3 regions of the Enterocloster clostridioformis genome follow, and region 3 is predicted to be linked to each of the others. Evidence: predicted binding sites of a transcription regulator. Region 3 holds the regulator's gene; each other region holds the start of a gene.
The links. Region 3 encodes HrcA, which represses chaperone genes, less so after heat shock. Its sites were predicted from a motif close to TGTTAGCACTCNNNNNNNNNGAGTGCTAACA; they were not measured.

Region 1: a site for HrcA is predicted at 2,212-2,242, ahead of LA360_RS27865 (Hsp20/alpha crystallin family protein). Genes of this name have one in related genera too.
Region 2: a site for HrcA is predicted at 3,795-3,825, ahead of LA360_RS03650 (Hsp20/alpha crystallin family protein). Genes of this name have one in related genera too.

What each region holds. Positions count from the first base shown of each region.
Region 1 is NZ_JAIWZC010000002.1:165,396-170,301, reverse strand. Features, by position in the region: gene LA360_RS27870 (amidohydrolase) at 1-1,577, shown strand, start outside; gene LA360_RS27865 (Hsp20/alpha crystallin family protein) at 1,701-2,144, opposite strand; gene LA360_RS27860 (cupin domain-containing protein) at 2,369-2,746, opposite strand; gene lsrK (autoinducer-2 kinase) at 2,767-4,332, opposite strand; gene LA360_RS27850 (sugar-binding transcriptional regulator) at 4,362-4,906, opposite strand, start outside.
Region 2 is NZ_JAIWZC010000001.1:799,175-804,080, reverse strand. Features, by position in the region: gene LA360_RS03665 (ribonucleoside triphosphate reductase) at 1-1,917, opposite strand, end outside; gene LA360_RS03660 (hypothetical protein) at 2,044-2,388, opposite strand; gene LA360_RS03655 (Hsp20/alpha crystallin family protein) at 2,691-3,152, opposite strand; gene LA360_RS03650 (Hsp20/alpha crystallin family protein) at 3,235-3,654, opposite strand; gene LA360_RS03645 (HPr family phosphocarrier protein) at 4,297-4,530, shown strand; gene LA360_RS03640 (YitT family protein) at 4,848-4,906, opposite strand, start outside.
Region 3 is NZ_JAIWZC010000001.1:195,996-200,901, reverse strand. Features, by position in the region: gene dnaK (molecular chaperone DnaK) at 42-1,904, opposite strand; gene grpE (nucleotide exchange factor GrpE) at 1,958-2,623, opposite strand; gene hrcA (heat-inducible transcriptional repressor HrcA) at 2,642-3,694, opposite strand; gene LA360_RS00865 (3D domain-containing protein) at 4,070-4,648, shown strand.

The DNA of each region.
Region 1 (4,906 bases), on a different contig from region 3:
CAGGGACATGGGAAAAGATAAAGGAAAGGGCGGGGGATAAGACCCGCAGGCTGGATTTGCAGGGAAGGGTGATGCTGCCGGGCTTCATAGATTCCCACAGCCATTTTACTGCCTGTGCCAGCCATACAATGGAAGCGGACCTGAGCGGGGCGCGCAGCTTTGAGGACATTCTGACATGCATCCGGCAATACATTGCGGACAAGAAGATTCCGGAAGGAAAATGGGTCACGGCATCCGGCTATGACCATAACCGCCTGAAGGAGCACAGCCATCCCCGCAGGAAGGTCCTGGACCAGGCATCGCCTCAGAATCCATTAATACTGAAACACCAGTCAGGTCATATGGGGGTGTTTAACACCATGGCCCTCAACCTGCTGGGTGTAACCGGACAGACACAGGCGCCTCAGGGCGGCGTCATAGAAATGGAAGGCGGGCTGCCGACCGGATATATGGAGGAAAATGCATTCTTAGGCTTCCAGGGACGCGTCCCCATGCCGTCGGCGGAGGACTTTCTGACTGCCTATGGCCGCGCCCAGGAGCTCTATGCTTCCTATGGAATCACCACGGTCCAGGAGGGATTGATGGCAGGCCGGCTGGTTCCGCTGTACCAGATGCTGCTGAAATCAGGACTTTTAAAGCTGGATTTAATCTCCTATATGGATATCCGGGACAGTGATGCTGCCCGGAATACATTTGAAAGCCATATAAAGAACTATAAGGGGCATATGAAGATAGGCGGGTATAAAATGTTCCTGGACGGCTCACCCCAGGGAAGGACGGCATGGATGCGGACACCCTATCTGCCGGAAACGCCGGATGTGCGGGAAAAGGGACAGGGAGATACGTGCCCGGAGACCTATGAAACAAAAGAGAATTACCGGGGCTATAATACCCTGGAGGACAGTCAGGTAAAGGAAAATGTTTTGAAGGCAGAGCTGGAAGACATGCAGCTTCTGGCCCATTGCAACGGTGATATGGCGGCAGAGCAGTATATGGACCAGTTGGAAACAGTCTACAGGGAGCTGGGGAGCGGGCACAGCAGAAAGCCCGGTTTTTACAGGGGCGATATCCGGCCGGTCATGATCCATGCCCAGCTTTTGGGGCTTGATCAGCTGGAGCGGGTAAAAAAACTGGGTGTCATTCCCTCCTTTTTCCTGGCCCATGTATACCACTGGGGAGATATCCACGTGCGCAATTTTGGTTTGGAGCGGGCAGGACGCATCAGTCCGGCTGCTTCGGCCCTAAAGGAGGGCATTTGTTTCACCCTGCACCAGGACAGCCCGGTTATCATGCCGGACATGATGGAGACCCTGTGGTGCGCCGTAAACCGGCGTACCAGGGAGGGAAAGGTGCTGGGACCAGAGGAACGCATTCCGGTCTGGGATGCGCTTAAGGCAGTGACGGTCAACGGGGCATACCAGTATTTTGAAGAAAATGAGAAGGGAACTGTCACACCCGGAAAAAAGGCGGATTTTGTGGTGCTGGAACAGAATCCACTGGAAACAGGGACAGATGAGATACGGAATATCAGGGTACTGGCCACCATCAAGGAGGATCGGCTTTTGTGGAAAGCATAGGATGAAATAAAGAATATAAAAAAGCCGAAAAGGACACAGCCGGGATGGGGGTGGGGGCGATTACCGGCTGTGTCCTTTATCAGGGTTAATATATATAAAAGGAGTGTGGGCACTCAATGATGATTACAGAATATCAATATACTTCGGTGTCTCCTCCACCTTCGGCGCATCCTTTGGCACCTGAAGCCTCAGTATGCCATTTTCAAAACCAGCCTTGATATCTTCCTGGCGAATCTGCTCGCCTACAAAGAAGGTTCTCTTACATGAACTGGTATAGCGTTCCTTGTGAATCAGGGTACCCTTGTCATCCTTGTCCTCGCTGGATTTGGTTATATCCGCGCTGACGGTCAGATATCCGTCCTTAAGCTCTGCCCGGATATCTTCCTTCTTAAATCCTGGAAGTTCAATCTCTAAAATATAGTTTCCATCCTTCTCCATGATGTCGGTGCGCATCACCGGAAGCTTCTTGGCGTCCTCGCCCTTTTCGGAGGCGCTGGTAAAGAATGGGTCATTGAAAAAGTCATCAAATAAATTAAGTCCGTAGTTTCTTCTTGGTATTAACATCATCGTTATATCCTCCTCGCTCATAGAACTGTTTGTTTTTATTTACTTTATGTTTGTATTATAACACGATTGTTAGCACTGTCAAGAGGTGAGTGCTAATAAAATTATAAAAAAAGTTTGAAGTACATTAAGAAGGTATTTATAAGGCAGCCCTGTGGATTTTGCCTTTTACCGCTCAACGCAAAAGAGGGACCATCGTCACCGATAGTCCCTCTTTTGCTGTCATATTACGCTTGCCGACTGACACTCTTTTCATAAAATTTATAATCCTCTATCTCCACCTTATCCGTCTCCTGGAACGGAGCCAGAGTGGAAATCATTTTCACGGTCCGCTCATATGGGTTGAAGCAGTAGTGGACTTCCAGCGGTTCGATGTGGATCAGGTCGCCCTGTTTTAAGTGGTGTACGGTTCCGTCCACCACGATATTGATTTCGCCCTCGAGTATAAAGAAATCTTCCTCCATGATATTGTGGTAATGGGCCTTGAAATCCTGGCCTGACTGGAACTGGACCACGGCAAAATTCATTCTGGGGCCTTTCATCAGGTACTTGGGGCCGCTGTCCCCAAAACGGTACTCTTTTTCATTTTCATTTACAATAAACATTTTCTGCTATTCCTCCTGTTTTATAATCCCGGGGCAGCCCACATGCTCCTCGTCAGATTCTGGCTGCACAGATTCAGCGAAGCCTTGTAAACGCTGCGCCATTGTTCGTACATTTCACAGTAGAGCTGATGATTGGCGGAATCCGGAACATAGGTGGTATCCCATTTTACCAGTTTTTCTGCTGCTTCTGACATATCTTTATAGATGCCGACCCCGCAGCCTGCCAGAATCGCGGCGCCCAGGGCGGTTGCTTCTTTGACAGCCGGAACCTTTACCGGAAGTCCCAGAACATCGGATAAAATCTGGCACCACAGCGGGCTCTTGGAAGCGCCTCCGGCGAAAATGATATCCTCGGGCTGGTTCCCGGTTGCCTCGCGCACCAGGTCCAGATGGCCCTTGGTTACCATGGCTGTATTTTCCAGGATTGCGCGGTAGAAGGTATATTTTGAAAACCGCACCGGATCCAGCTCGAAGTTGGTAAAGGTAGGTGAGGCGTGTTTCCAGTTGATGAAGTTCATAACATCGGAGAAAACACACATCATACCGTAGGAACCTGCGGCAATGTCCTTCGCGTACTCGTTCATCACATCATAGGGGTCCGTGCCCTTCAGCTTTGCAATCTCTTTTTCCGCCTGGCAGAAGCCGTCCCGGAACCAGCGCATCACGAGGCCGGGCTTGAATGCCAGGGCTTCGTACTGCCATACATTCGGCACCGCGTGGCAGTTGACCCGGACTCTGCATTCCTCGTCTGTTCTGCCGTCCGCTGTATTGTATTCATACTGCCAGAAGCTTCCGCCGAACACAGCCGCCTGGTTCGGCCTCACAACACCTACTCCGATACAGCCCAGCTGCGCGTCGCCGCCGCCTACAATCACAGGCGTTCCCTGGGCCAGTCCTGTCTGTTCCTCGCACTGTGCGGTCACGGTTCCGGCTCTGGAGCCGCATTCCCTTACTTCAGGGAACATGTCGGTGCGCAGTCCGCAGCGTCTGGCAATGGAGGAATCCCAGGATCTGTTTTTGAGGCTGAATAGTCCAGTGGTGGAGCCGTTGCTCGGCTCCACGGCCAGAATCCCGGTCATCTTATGGATCAGCCAGTCGTTAAACATTCCCACATATGCAATCTTTTCGTAGACGTCCGGCATTTTATTCCTGACCCATAACAGGCGGGGAAGTGCGTCCAGGGCATAGGTCTGGCCGGATTCCAGGTATAATTCCTGTTCCAGTCCGGGGTATGCCTTTCTAAGCTGGCTGACCTCGTCCGTGCTTCTTGCGTCCACATTGGCGCAGGCCCAGATTTCGTGTTCGTCCTTGTCGTAGAGTACAATACCCTCCCTCATGCAGGTGGTGGAAATCGCGGCAATGTCATCCGGGGAAATGCCGGACTGCTCCAACACGCCCTTGATGCATCCGCAGGTCAGCTTCCAGTTATATTCCCAGTTAAAATCCATACTGCCCGGGTATCTGGGATCTTCCTTGTGATCCCATTCCTGCTGTACGCATGCGGTCTGGTTGCCCTCCAAGTCAAACAGGACGGCCCGAACGCTTCCCGTTCCGGCATCGACTGTAAGAAAATGATTCTTTGACATATGTAAACTCCTCCTTTACATAATCTTTGTCAGCTTAAATCAATCAGCTGCATGGCTGTTTCTTCATCCGTAATCAGCACATCCAGATATCCGCCCCTTAACGCTGCGCGGATAGCCTCCACCTTCTGAGGGCCGCCCGAAATCCCTATAACATTATTCAGACTTTTTAATGTCTCCAGAGGCGTGCTGAAAAGACGCTCTTCCACGTCGCTGTGAATCGGCTTTCCGTCTTTATCAATGAAGTGGGTCAGGATGTCGCCCACTGCCCCCTGCATGGAAAGATACAGGAAATCATTCTGGTTTAAAATACCGTTGGAAATGATAGTGGCCTCATCGTTCATGGCTCCGATGCCGACCACTGTCATGGTTGCCAGACGGACCATTCTTGCAATCTCTTCAATGGGAGGCTCGTTGCGCATGGCTTTGCACATCTCCTTGGAAGAGACGAGAAGCGGCGCCGGATAGAGATAGAGCTTGGCATTAAAAATGTTGGAACGGATATTGGGCAGATAATAGCTGACTCCTCCTGTGAGGGATACCACGGAAATGGGTGTCTCTGCAATCGTGGCCAGGT
Region 2 (4,906 bases), 600 kb from region 3:
GCAGGTCTGGCAGATGGTGTAAACGGGAGACAGTGTGAAACAGGGAATATGGTGCTCTGTAATCATTCCCCAGAGCAGGTCCCTTGCCTGTTTCCAGTCCTCCAGTTCCTGCTCCATGTACACATGGAATACAGTGCCTGTGGTATAAAGCGGCTGCAGGGAATCCTGGTTTATGAGCGCATCCCGCAATGTACCGTCATAATCTGCGGGCAGCTTGGTGCTGTTTGTATAATAAGGCTTGTCCCCATCATGACCGGCTGTCCGGATCCCGGAGAAATGCTCCCGGTCCAGTCTGGCGAAACGGAAGGTAGCTGATTCTGCGGGCGTTGCTTCCAGGCCGTAGAGATTACCGTACTCCATCTGGTATCCAATCAGCTTTTCACGCATATGGTTCAGGACAGAGACAGCGAACTTCTCTGTCTCTTCGGATTCCAGGCCGGCCTTCAGCCACGGTGCATTGAGTCCTGCTTCATTCATGCCGATGACGCCGATGGATGAAAAGTGATTGTCAAAATCAGTGAGGTAACAGGCCGTATAGGGATAAAGTCCATTTTTTAACAGGGTGGAGATCACCTTCCGCTTAATGCTCAGGGAACGGGCAGCCAGGTCCATCATCTGGTCCAGCCGGGCAAAAAACTCCTTTTCGTTCTTTGACTGGTACGCAATCCTGGGAAGATTGACCGTGACCACGCCCACGGAACCCGTATGCTCTCCGTACCCGAAAAAGCCGCCTGATTTTTTCCGCAGCACACGGAAGTCCGGCCGGATTCCTTCATAAGAAGTCCTTACATCTTCCGGTTTCATGCCGTTTCCCATGTAATTGACGAAATACGGGGTGCCGTAATGGGATGCCAGGGAAAACAATAACCGGTTTTGTTCCGTATCCGACCAGTCATAATCCGGTCCTATCCCATAAGCCGGAATGGGATACTGGAATCCCAGGCCATTGGCATCGCCTTCCAGCATGGTTTCCAGGAACGCCCGGTTCACCATGTCCATTTCCTTCTGGCAGTCCCCGTATGTAAATTCCATTCTCCTGCCGCCCACAATGGCCTTTTCATCAGCCATATCCCCTGGCACCTTCAGGTCCATGAAAATGTGGGAAAATGGGGCCTGGGTACCCCAGCGGCTGGGGGTGTTGACTCCAAAGACAAACGCCTCCATGCATTTCTTGACCTTATCGTAGGACAGGTTATCCGCCTTCACAAAGGGAGCCAGGTAGGTGTCAAAGGACGAAAATGACTGGGAGGCAGCCCACTCATTCTGCATGATTCCCAGAAAGTTTACCATCTGGTTGCAGAGGGTGGCCAGGTGCCTGGCCGGGGATGCGGTAATTTTCCCGGTAATGCCGCCCAGGCCGTCCAGCAGAAGCTTCCTGAGGGACCATCCGCAGCTGTAGCTGGTCAGCATGGACAAATCGTGGATATGGATGTCCCCGTTTACATGGGCATCGGAAATCTCCCTGTCATACACTTCCGTAAGCCAGTAATTGGCAGTCACTGCGCCGGAATTGTTCAGAATCAGCCCGCCAACAGAATATGTGATGGTGGAATTTTCCTTGACGCGCCAGTCCTCCACCTTTACGTAGTTATCCACCACATCCTTATAGTCAAGGATGGTCTTATCTAAATTCCTGATTTTCTCTCTCTGTTTCCGGTACAGTATGTATGCCTTGGCCACATCAGTGTATCCGGATTCCTCCAGAACCTTTTCCACGCTGTCCTGAATATCCTCCACGCTAATCCGGCTGTCTTTTATCTTCTCCTGGAAATCAGAGGTGACCCGGAGCGACAATAGCTCAATAATATCAGCCGTGTATGATTTACCTGTTGCTTTAAAGGCCTTCTTGATAGCCATCGTTATCTTATCCAATTGGAATTCCACGGTTTCCCCGTCTCTTTTAGCCACTAAAAGCATGTTCTTGTCTCCTCCTCGTTAGGTGTGAATCACTGTCAGTATAAGCAGATTTATTCCATTATATCAAAGACATGGGCATAAATACAGCATCAATTCATCAGAATGGGATGTCTCCAATGGCCTGAATCACCGCTTCCAAGGACTTCTCATATCGTTGGCAATATTATAGACAAAAGGAGCTGTCCAGATGACTGCTGTCTCTTCCTTTTGATAGCATGATAGAAATACGTCCCCGCCTTCCATCCTGTAAACAGACAGTACTGCATCAGGAGGGCCTGTCGGCGGTACCTGACCTGGAAGAAGGGTCCAGTTCCTGCCGGACATATCTGTAAATAACTGGTCCATCATCCGATCGGACGTGGTATAAAAGTGATTTCGGTTTTTTAATTGTACATTCACCGTATCCACGGATAGGCGGGAAATGCAAAGCCGGGAAATGCTTTCTGTCTCCATCCAGTTTTTTTGTGACATATACCTAATGGTTTCCGGCCCGTCCCATTTTCCTGTTGCATTATCCCATATATCATCCTTTCCCTGTGCTGTTCCAGTTTATACTAAAAGTATACAATAAGTGCGGGAAGATAACTCTTAATTTTCCCTTGCAAAATTCCTAATATCGATGACTCTGCTTTTGCTGCCGGGCTTTATGCCCGCAAACTGCACATAATCAGGAGAATGAAGAAAATACCGGACATAAAAAAGGAGCCCCGCGGCCCCAATGATGTGATGCCACAATCACCGGAACTGCGGGGTTCTGTTTTGTTATGTCAGGGTTATCCCTCAATGGATATATACTTCTTCTCCTCTGCCAGTGACTTTGCATCCTTCTTGGGAATGGACAGTCTCAGGATGCCGTGTTTGAATTCACCCTTTATATCCTCGTCAGTCACGTCCCCGCCCACATAGAAGCTTCTCTCACAGTTGCCGGCATAACGCTCCTGGCGGATATATCTGCCGCTGTTCTTCTCCTGCTCATCCTTATCCAAGCCTTTGGCAGCGCAGATGGTCAGATATCCGTCCTTGAGGGATACCTTGATTTCGTCTTTCTTAAATCCCGGCAAATCCATTTCCAGCTCATATTCTGTATCTGTTTCACGGATGTCGGTTTTCATCAGGTTTTTGCCTCTGCGTCCATATATTTTTTTCTCCAGCTTTTTCATATCTCTGTCGTCAAAAAATGGATCCCTGAAAAATTCATCAAACATGTTTTCACCAAAAATACTGGGCATTAACATACATCATTCCTCCTTTGTTTTCTGTGCGGCTCCCAAAACTGTTTCCGGGAGCCATGTATGTTTCGGTCTGTCACCTATCATGTTAACCTTCGATTGCAATATACTTTTTCTCCTCCACGGCCGGTTTTGCTTCTTTCTTGGGAACCAGCATCTTCAGGGTGCCGTCCTCAAATTTAGCCTTGATGTCCTCCCGGGTCACTGCGTCACCTACATAGAAGCTTCTGCTGCAGGAACCGGTATAACGCTCTCTGCGGATGTAGGTTCCGTTGGAATCCTTCTCATCCTTGCTGGAATCTGTTGTGGCCTGTATGGTCAGATATCCGTCCTTGAGCTCTGCCTTTACATCTTCTTTTTTGACACCGGGCATGTTCATGGTTATCTCATAGCCATTTTCAGTATCCTTGATATCGGTATTCATCATATCGAATGTCTTGTGGCTGCCGAATGAGTAATCAAAAAAGTCATCCAATAAGTTTTCTCCAAAAATACTAGGCATCAACATATGTCATCTCTCCTTTATTTAATAATCTATGAGGCTGTTATAGATTGTACTGGAACCGGATGGAAAGGAATTTATGAAATACATCTCATTTCATCTTTTTCTTTCCTCCTCCTTTGTTCTATGTGTAATATAACACGTATTATTAGCAAAGTCAAGGGTTGAGTGCTAAATTCACATTTTTTTCACATTTTGGCATTTGCAGTCTCTGTCAATGATTTAAACATTTCCTCATGGAATCTTTATATATAGCCCATGATTTGGATATGGAATCTTTAAACCCTATGGTGCCGCTATAATGTCATCCAAAGAAGTGATAAGGCATATGAAGGAGGCGTATTGATATGAAGAAAGAGTTGTGGAGTGACATGGCTGGTTTGGGAATCATGTTTTTAGTTATGATGGGAGCGGTTGCAGTCCGTGCATATATCTGGCTGTAATCATGGTGCTGCCGGTTGACGGGATACGGATTTAACATTTTATTTCCTGATCTTCCTTAAATCAGGCGAAAAACGTGAAATATTACAGGAAATCCAAAGATCTTACCATGGAAAAATCCATGCAGGGCTCCTATACTTATAACAACACCATATGACAAGTCCGGCGGGAAACAGAAGCCGGTGATATGCAAAGGAGTGTAAGATTATGACAAGTATGTTAGTTAAGTTTGAACAGCCGGAACAGGTGGTAGATTTTGTGAATACACTGAGCCATTATGACTGTGATGCAGATATTAAGTATGGCAGCTGTATGGTAGACGCCAAGTCCGTTCTGGGAGTTCTTTACCTGGCGGTATCCCGCACAGTGGAGCTGATTCTTCACATTGATGAGGATGGCTCCAGGGATATAAAAAACAGACTTGCGAAATTTGCGGTATAAACGGAACAGGATTCGGAAAAAAGCAGCCGGCTGCGATTCAGCCGGCTGCTTTTGACTATCTGATTATGATTGTGATGGCGGCGGCGAACACGGCTGTATAGGCCAGTCCGAGAATTGCCAGACGCCAATATTCCTTTATGATTTTAAATGATTTCATACCGCACGCCTCCTGAATTTCATATTGTGATTTCATTATATAAAATCTCTGTAAATTCTGAGAGGCATATTTTGTAAAATCTTTGCAAAAATATTTACATAAAAATTTTATGTAAATCAGTGATACCTTTCCGGCCCTATCAATCTGCCGCGCGGCAGCATTATTCAATGGGCGCCTGATAAAATCCGCCGTAAAAGTTTTCCGTTTTAATCATATTGA
Region 3 (4,906 bases):
TAAGCCCCCTGTTTGTTTTATCTGGATTTACTTCCTTGGATTTATACTTCCTTGAAATCAGCGTCCACAACGTCATCGCCGCCTGCTGCATTTCCAGCGCCGCCCATGTCCGGGCCTGCCTGGCCTGCCGCGCCGGAGGCCTGCGCCTGCTCATAAACCTTCGCAAACAGCTTCTGGGCGCTGTTCATCAGCTTCTCTCTGCCGGCCTTGATGTCCTCTACCTGTGCGTCTGTCATCTCCTCAACCGGAGCGCGGTTAATGGCTTCCTTCAATGAATTAAGGTCAGCTTCCACCTCTGCCTTGTCGCCAGGAGCAATCTTGTCTCCAACCTCTTCCAGGGCCTTCTCGGTCTGGAATACCATAGAGTCCGCATCGTTCCTTGCATCGATGGCTTCCTTGCGCTTCTTGTCCTGTGCCTCGTATTCAGCTGCTTCCTTCACTGCCTTATCGATATCATCGTCTGACATGTTGGAGCCGGAAGTAATGGTGATGTGCTGCTCCTTGCCTGTTCCCAAATCCTTTGCGGATACATTTACGATACCGTTGGCATCAATGTCAAAGGTAACCTCAATCTGTGGAATACCCCTTCTTGCTGGCGGAATTCCATCCAGACGGAACTGTCCCAATGTCTTGTTATCCCTTGCAAACTGACGCTCGCCCTGTACCACATGGATATCCACTGCCGTCTGGTTGTCTGCTGCGGTTGAGAAAATCTGGCTCTTCTTGGTTGGAATGGTGGTATTTCTCTCAATCAGTCTGGTAGCCACGCCGCCCATGGTCTCGATGGACAGGGAAAGAGGTGTTACATCCAGAAGAAGGATGTCTCCTGCGCCTGCATCGCCAGCCAGCTTGCCGCCCTGGATAGCAGCGCCGATGGCAACACACTCATCCGGGTTCAGAGACTTGCTTGGCTCCTTGCCTGTCAGCTGTTTTACCTTTTCCTGTGCAGCGATCATACGTGTGGAACCGCCTACCAGCAGCACCTTGCCCAGTTCAGAAGCAGTGATGCCCGCATCCTTAAGCGCGTTCTGTACCGGGATGGCGGTGCGCTCTACCAGGTCATGGGTCAGTTCGTCAAACTTAGCCCTGGTCAGGTTCATATCCAGATGCTTTGGTCCCTCGGCCGTTGCGGTGATGAATGGCAGGTTGATATTGGTGGTGGTAGCTGTGGACAGCTCCTTCTTTGCCTTCTCAGCTGCTTCCTTCAATCTCTGGAGAGCCATCTTGTCATTGGACAGGTCCACACCCTCGGCCTTCTTGAACTCGGAAATCATCCAGTTTGTAATTGCATTGTCAAAATCATCGCCGCCCAGACGGGTGTCGCCGTTGGTGGACAGAACCTCGATTACGCCGTCGCCGATTTCAATAATGGAAACATCAAAGGTACCGCCGCCTAAGTCGTATACCATGATTTTCTGCTCTTTTTCATTGTCAAGTCCGTAAGCCAGGGCTGCCGCCGTAGGCTCGTTGATGATACGTTTTACATCCAGGCCCGCAATCTTGCCTGCATCCTTGGTAGCCTGGCGCTGCGCGTCGTTAAAGTAGGCCGGAACCGTGATGACTGCCTCTGTTACAGTCTCTCCCAGATAGCTCTCTGCGTCTGCTTTCAGCTTCTGCAGAATCATAGCGGAAATCTCCTGTGGAGTGTACTTCTTTCCGTCGATGTCTACTCTGTAGTCCGTTCCCATGTGGCGCTTGATGGAAGAGATGGTTTTATCTGCGTTGGTAACTGCCTGACGCTTTGCGGGCTCGCCAATCAGCCTCTCTCCTGTCTTTGTGAATGCTACAACGGATGGTGTTGTCCTTACGCCCTCCGCGTTGGCAATAACAGTTGGTTTTCCGCCTTCCATAACAGCCACACAGCTGTTTGTCGTACCTAAGTCAATACCGATAATCTTGCTCATAGTCTTTTCCTCCTGATTATTTTTAGTGGAATATATTTCTGTTATTGGGTATGTCAATTTGCCACTTTTACCATACTGTGTCTGACCACGCTGTCCCTGTACATGTAACCCTTCTGCAGTTCCTCCGCCACTATGTTCTCTCCCAGGCTATCATCATCCACATGCATCACCGCGTTGTGGTAGTTGGGGTCAAACTCCCGGCCTACTGCCTCAATGGCTTTCACGCCGGCTTCCTCCAGTGTTTTCCGGAACTGCTTATATATCTTCTCCATGCCCTCCGCAAGAGGTGTTTCCTTTGCATCCTCAGGCACAGTTGCCAGGCCTCTCTCAAAATTGTCGATGACGGGAAGGATTCTCTCTATAATGTCCTTGGCTCCCATCTCATACATGGCGGACTTTTCCTTGTCTGTCCGCTTGCGGAAATTCTCAAATTCCGCCATCTGCCGCTTCACCCGGTCAGTGAGCTCCTCTATCTTTTCATCCCTGGGGTCCTTTTTCTTCTTAAAGAATCCTTTTTTTTCTTCCGTTTCACTGGCAGGCGCCTGCTCTGTGCTCTCCTCTGTTTCCTCTGTTTCCTCCGGGGTGCTTTCCTGTGTCTCCGGGATATCATTAGAAGCTTCCGTCTCCTTTGCCTCCCCGGTCCCAGAAGCCTGGTCTTTTCCCCCTGCCCGCTCTGCCTTCAGGGCCTCGTCTTCCTTTTTTAACTCTTCGTCTTTCATATCTTCACTCACAGCTTATCACCTTTCATCTTTTTTAAATGCTGTATCCAGCTGATTCATCAGATTGCGCAGGGTCCCAAGAACCTTTTCATAATCCATTCGCTTGGGTCCTATGATACCGATGGTTCCCCGCAGGCCTCCTCCCAAATCGTAATTGGCAGTGACCACACTGCAGTCCTTCATGGACTGCACCGGGCTCTCGTCACCGATATAAACCTGAATGCCCGCTTCTTCCTCTGTACCGGAATTGACTTCCGCCACAAATTCCTGCAGCACTTCTTTATGTTCCAGTGTATCAATGAGCTGGCTGGCTTTGTCGCCGTCCGAAAGCTCAGGGTACTTGAATATGTTGGTGGCTCCGCTGGTATAAATCTGCAGATCCTCTTCCCCTGCCTTGATGGCTTCCGCCACCTCGTTCAGGACCAGGTCCACCACCTGGCTGTGATTTCCCGCATCGCCCTTCAGCTTGCTGATGACATCCAGATTGATTTCCTCTATGGTCAGCCCGTTCAGGCTGCTGTTAAGCAGGATGTTCAGATTAAGGAGCTCCTCGTCGCTGAGATTATCCTCAATATCAATCATGGTGTTCTTGATGATATTGCCTTCCACCACCACAACCACCAAAAGCTTATGCTTTTCCATCTTGGAAAGCTGGATGAACTTAAGCTTTGTCTTGTGATAACTGGGGCCGCTGATCATGGTCGCGTAGTTGGTATTGGCAGCCAGCACCTGGGCCATCTTCTTTAGAACCAGTTCCAGCTTATCAACCTTCTGGACCATCATCTCCTTAAACTCGGTTACCTCGCTCTCCTTATCCAGCATAATCTGGTCCACATAGAACCGGTATCCTTTGTCGGAAGGAATCCGCCCTGCCGAGGTATGGGGCTGTATGATATACCCCATCTCTTCCAGGTCTGACATCTCATTGCGGATGGTGGCAGAGCTGAGCTTAAGGTCTGAATATTTGGAAATGGTCCTGGAGCCCACTGGCTCTCCGGTTTCCAGATATGTCTTGATGATGGCCTTTAATATAGTGACCTTCCTGTCGTCCAGGAGCGCATCCAATGGCATCTGCTCACCTTCCTTTCTTCAATTATTAGCACTCGACGTTCGGGAGTGCTAACATCTACATTCCATAATATATTCCTTCTGGAGTCATTTGTCAAGAGATAAATCCAAATTCTTTTCATATTATTTGCGTTTTCCCTTCACCCGCCGGCACATCATGTGCCATTTCCCTTTCATATCAACTAGATAATGGAGTTCTCCCTCCACTTTTTACATAAATATTCCAAATTCGCAGCTTTTTCTCTCCACTTTTTATACTCTTGTAACACTTGCTTAATTATTTTAACTTGACAAGTAACATTTTTGTAATATAATGAAGATACAACTTTATAGGACATATAAAACCATAACAATGTCATAAGATTGCGAGGTCGTTGTATGCATTACTTTAAGAAAACCCTTCTGGCCGCAGCCATGGCTGCATTCAGTCTCACGCCGGCCTTTCCGGCATTTGCCGACGAGCCCGTGGGAACGGATGTGACCGTAGTGGAGGCCGGTACATCAGATACGTCTGAGGACTCAGTCCAGGATGTCCAGGAGTCTCAGGAAACCTCCGGTTCCCGGGAATCCAAAGACCACAGAGCCTCTGTTGTTGATGAAGAGGAATATATATCCCAGGGACCAGGCGTCCAAAAAGAAGAGAAGGAGGAAGCTCCGGCCCCCAGGGAGACATCCCTTGGACGGTTTACCATCACAGGATACTGCGGCTGCGAACAGTGCTCCGGCGGTCATAACCTTACCTACTCCGGCATGGTTCCCACCCCAAACCACACCATTTCCGCTGATTTAAATTATTTTCCTCTTGGAACTAAGCTGAAAATCGACGGAACCGTCTACACGGTGGAGGACAAAGGTTCTTTTGTAAATGGTAATATTCTCGATATTTATTACGGCTCCCACCAGGAAGCCCTGGCCAAAGGTACATACACTACAGAGGTATTCTTAGTGCAGGATTGATTTATGATGTGAGGAATAACTACCAGGCGTATAAGCCTGGTAGTTTTTTGCCCTTCTCCGGGAAATGGTTTCTGGAGCAGAAATTTTTACCAAAATCCTGTCATTTTCAGACGAAAATGGTGCTATTTCCATATTTTTCCTTGACAAGGTAAAAAAAATATGATAAAAACTTGTTTATTGCTCATATATTACAAAAGTATTACATATTATTTATTAATGTGTTAAAAATCTTTTTCTAATTATTACTTGAGCAATAGG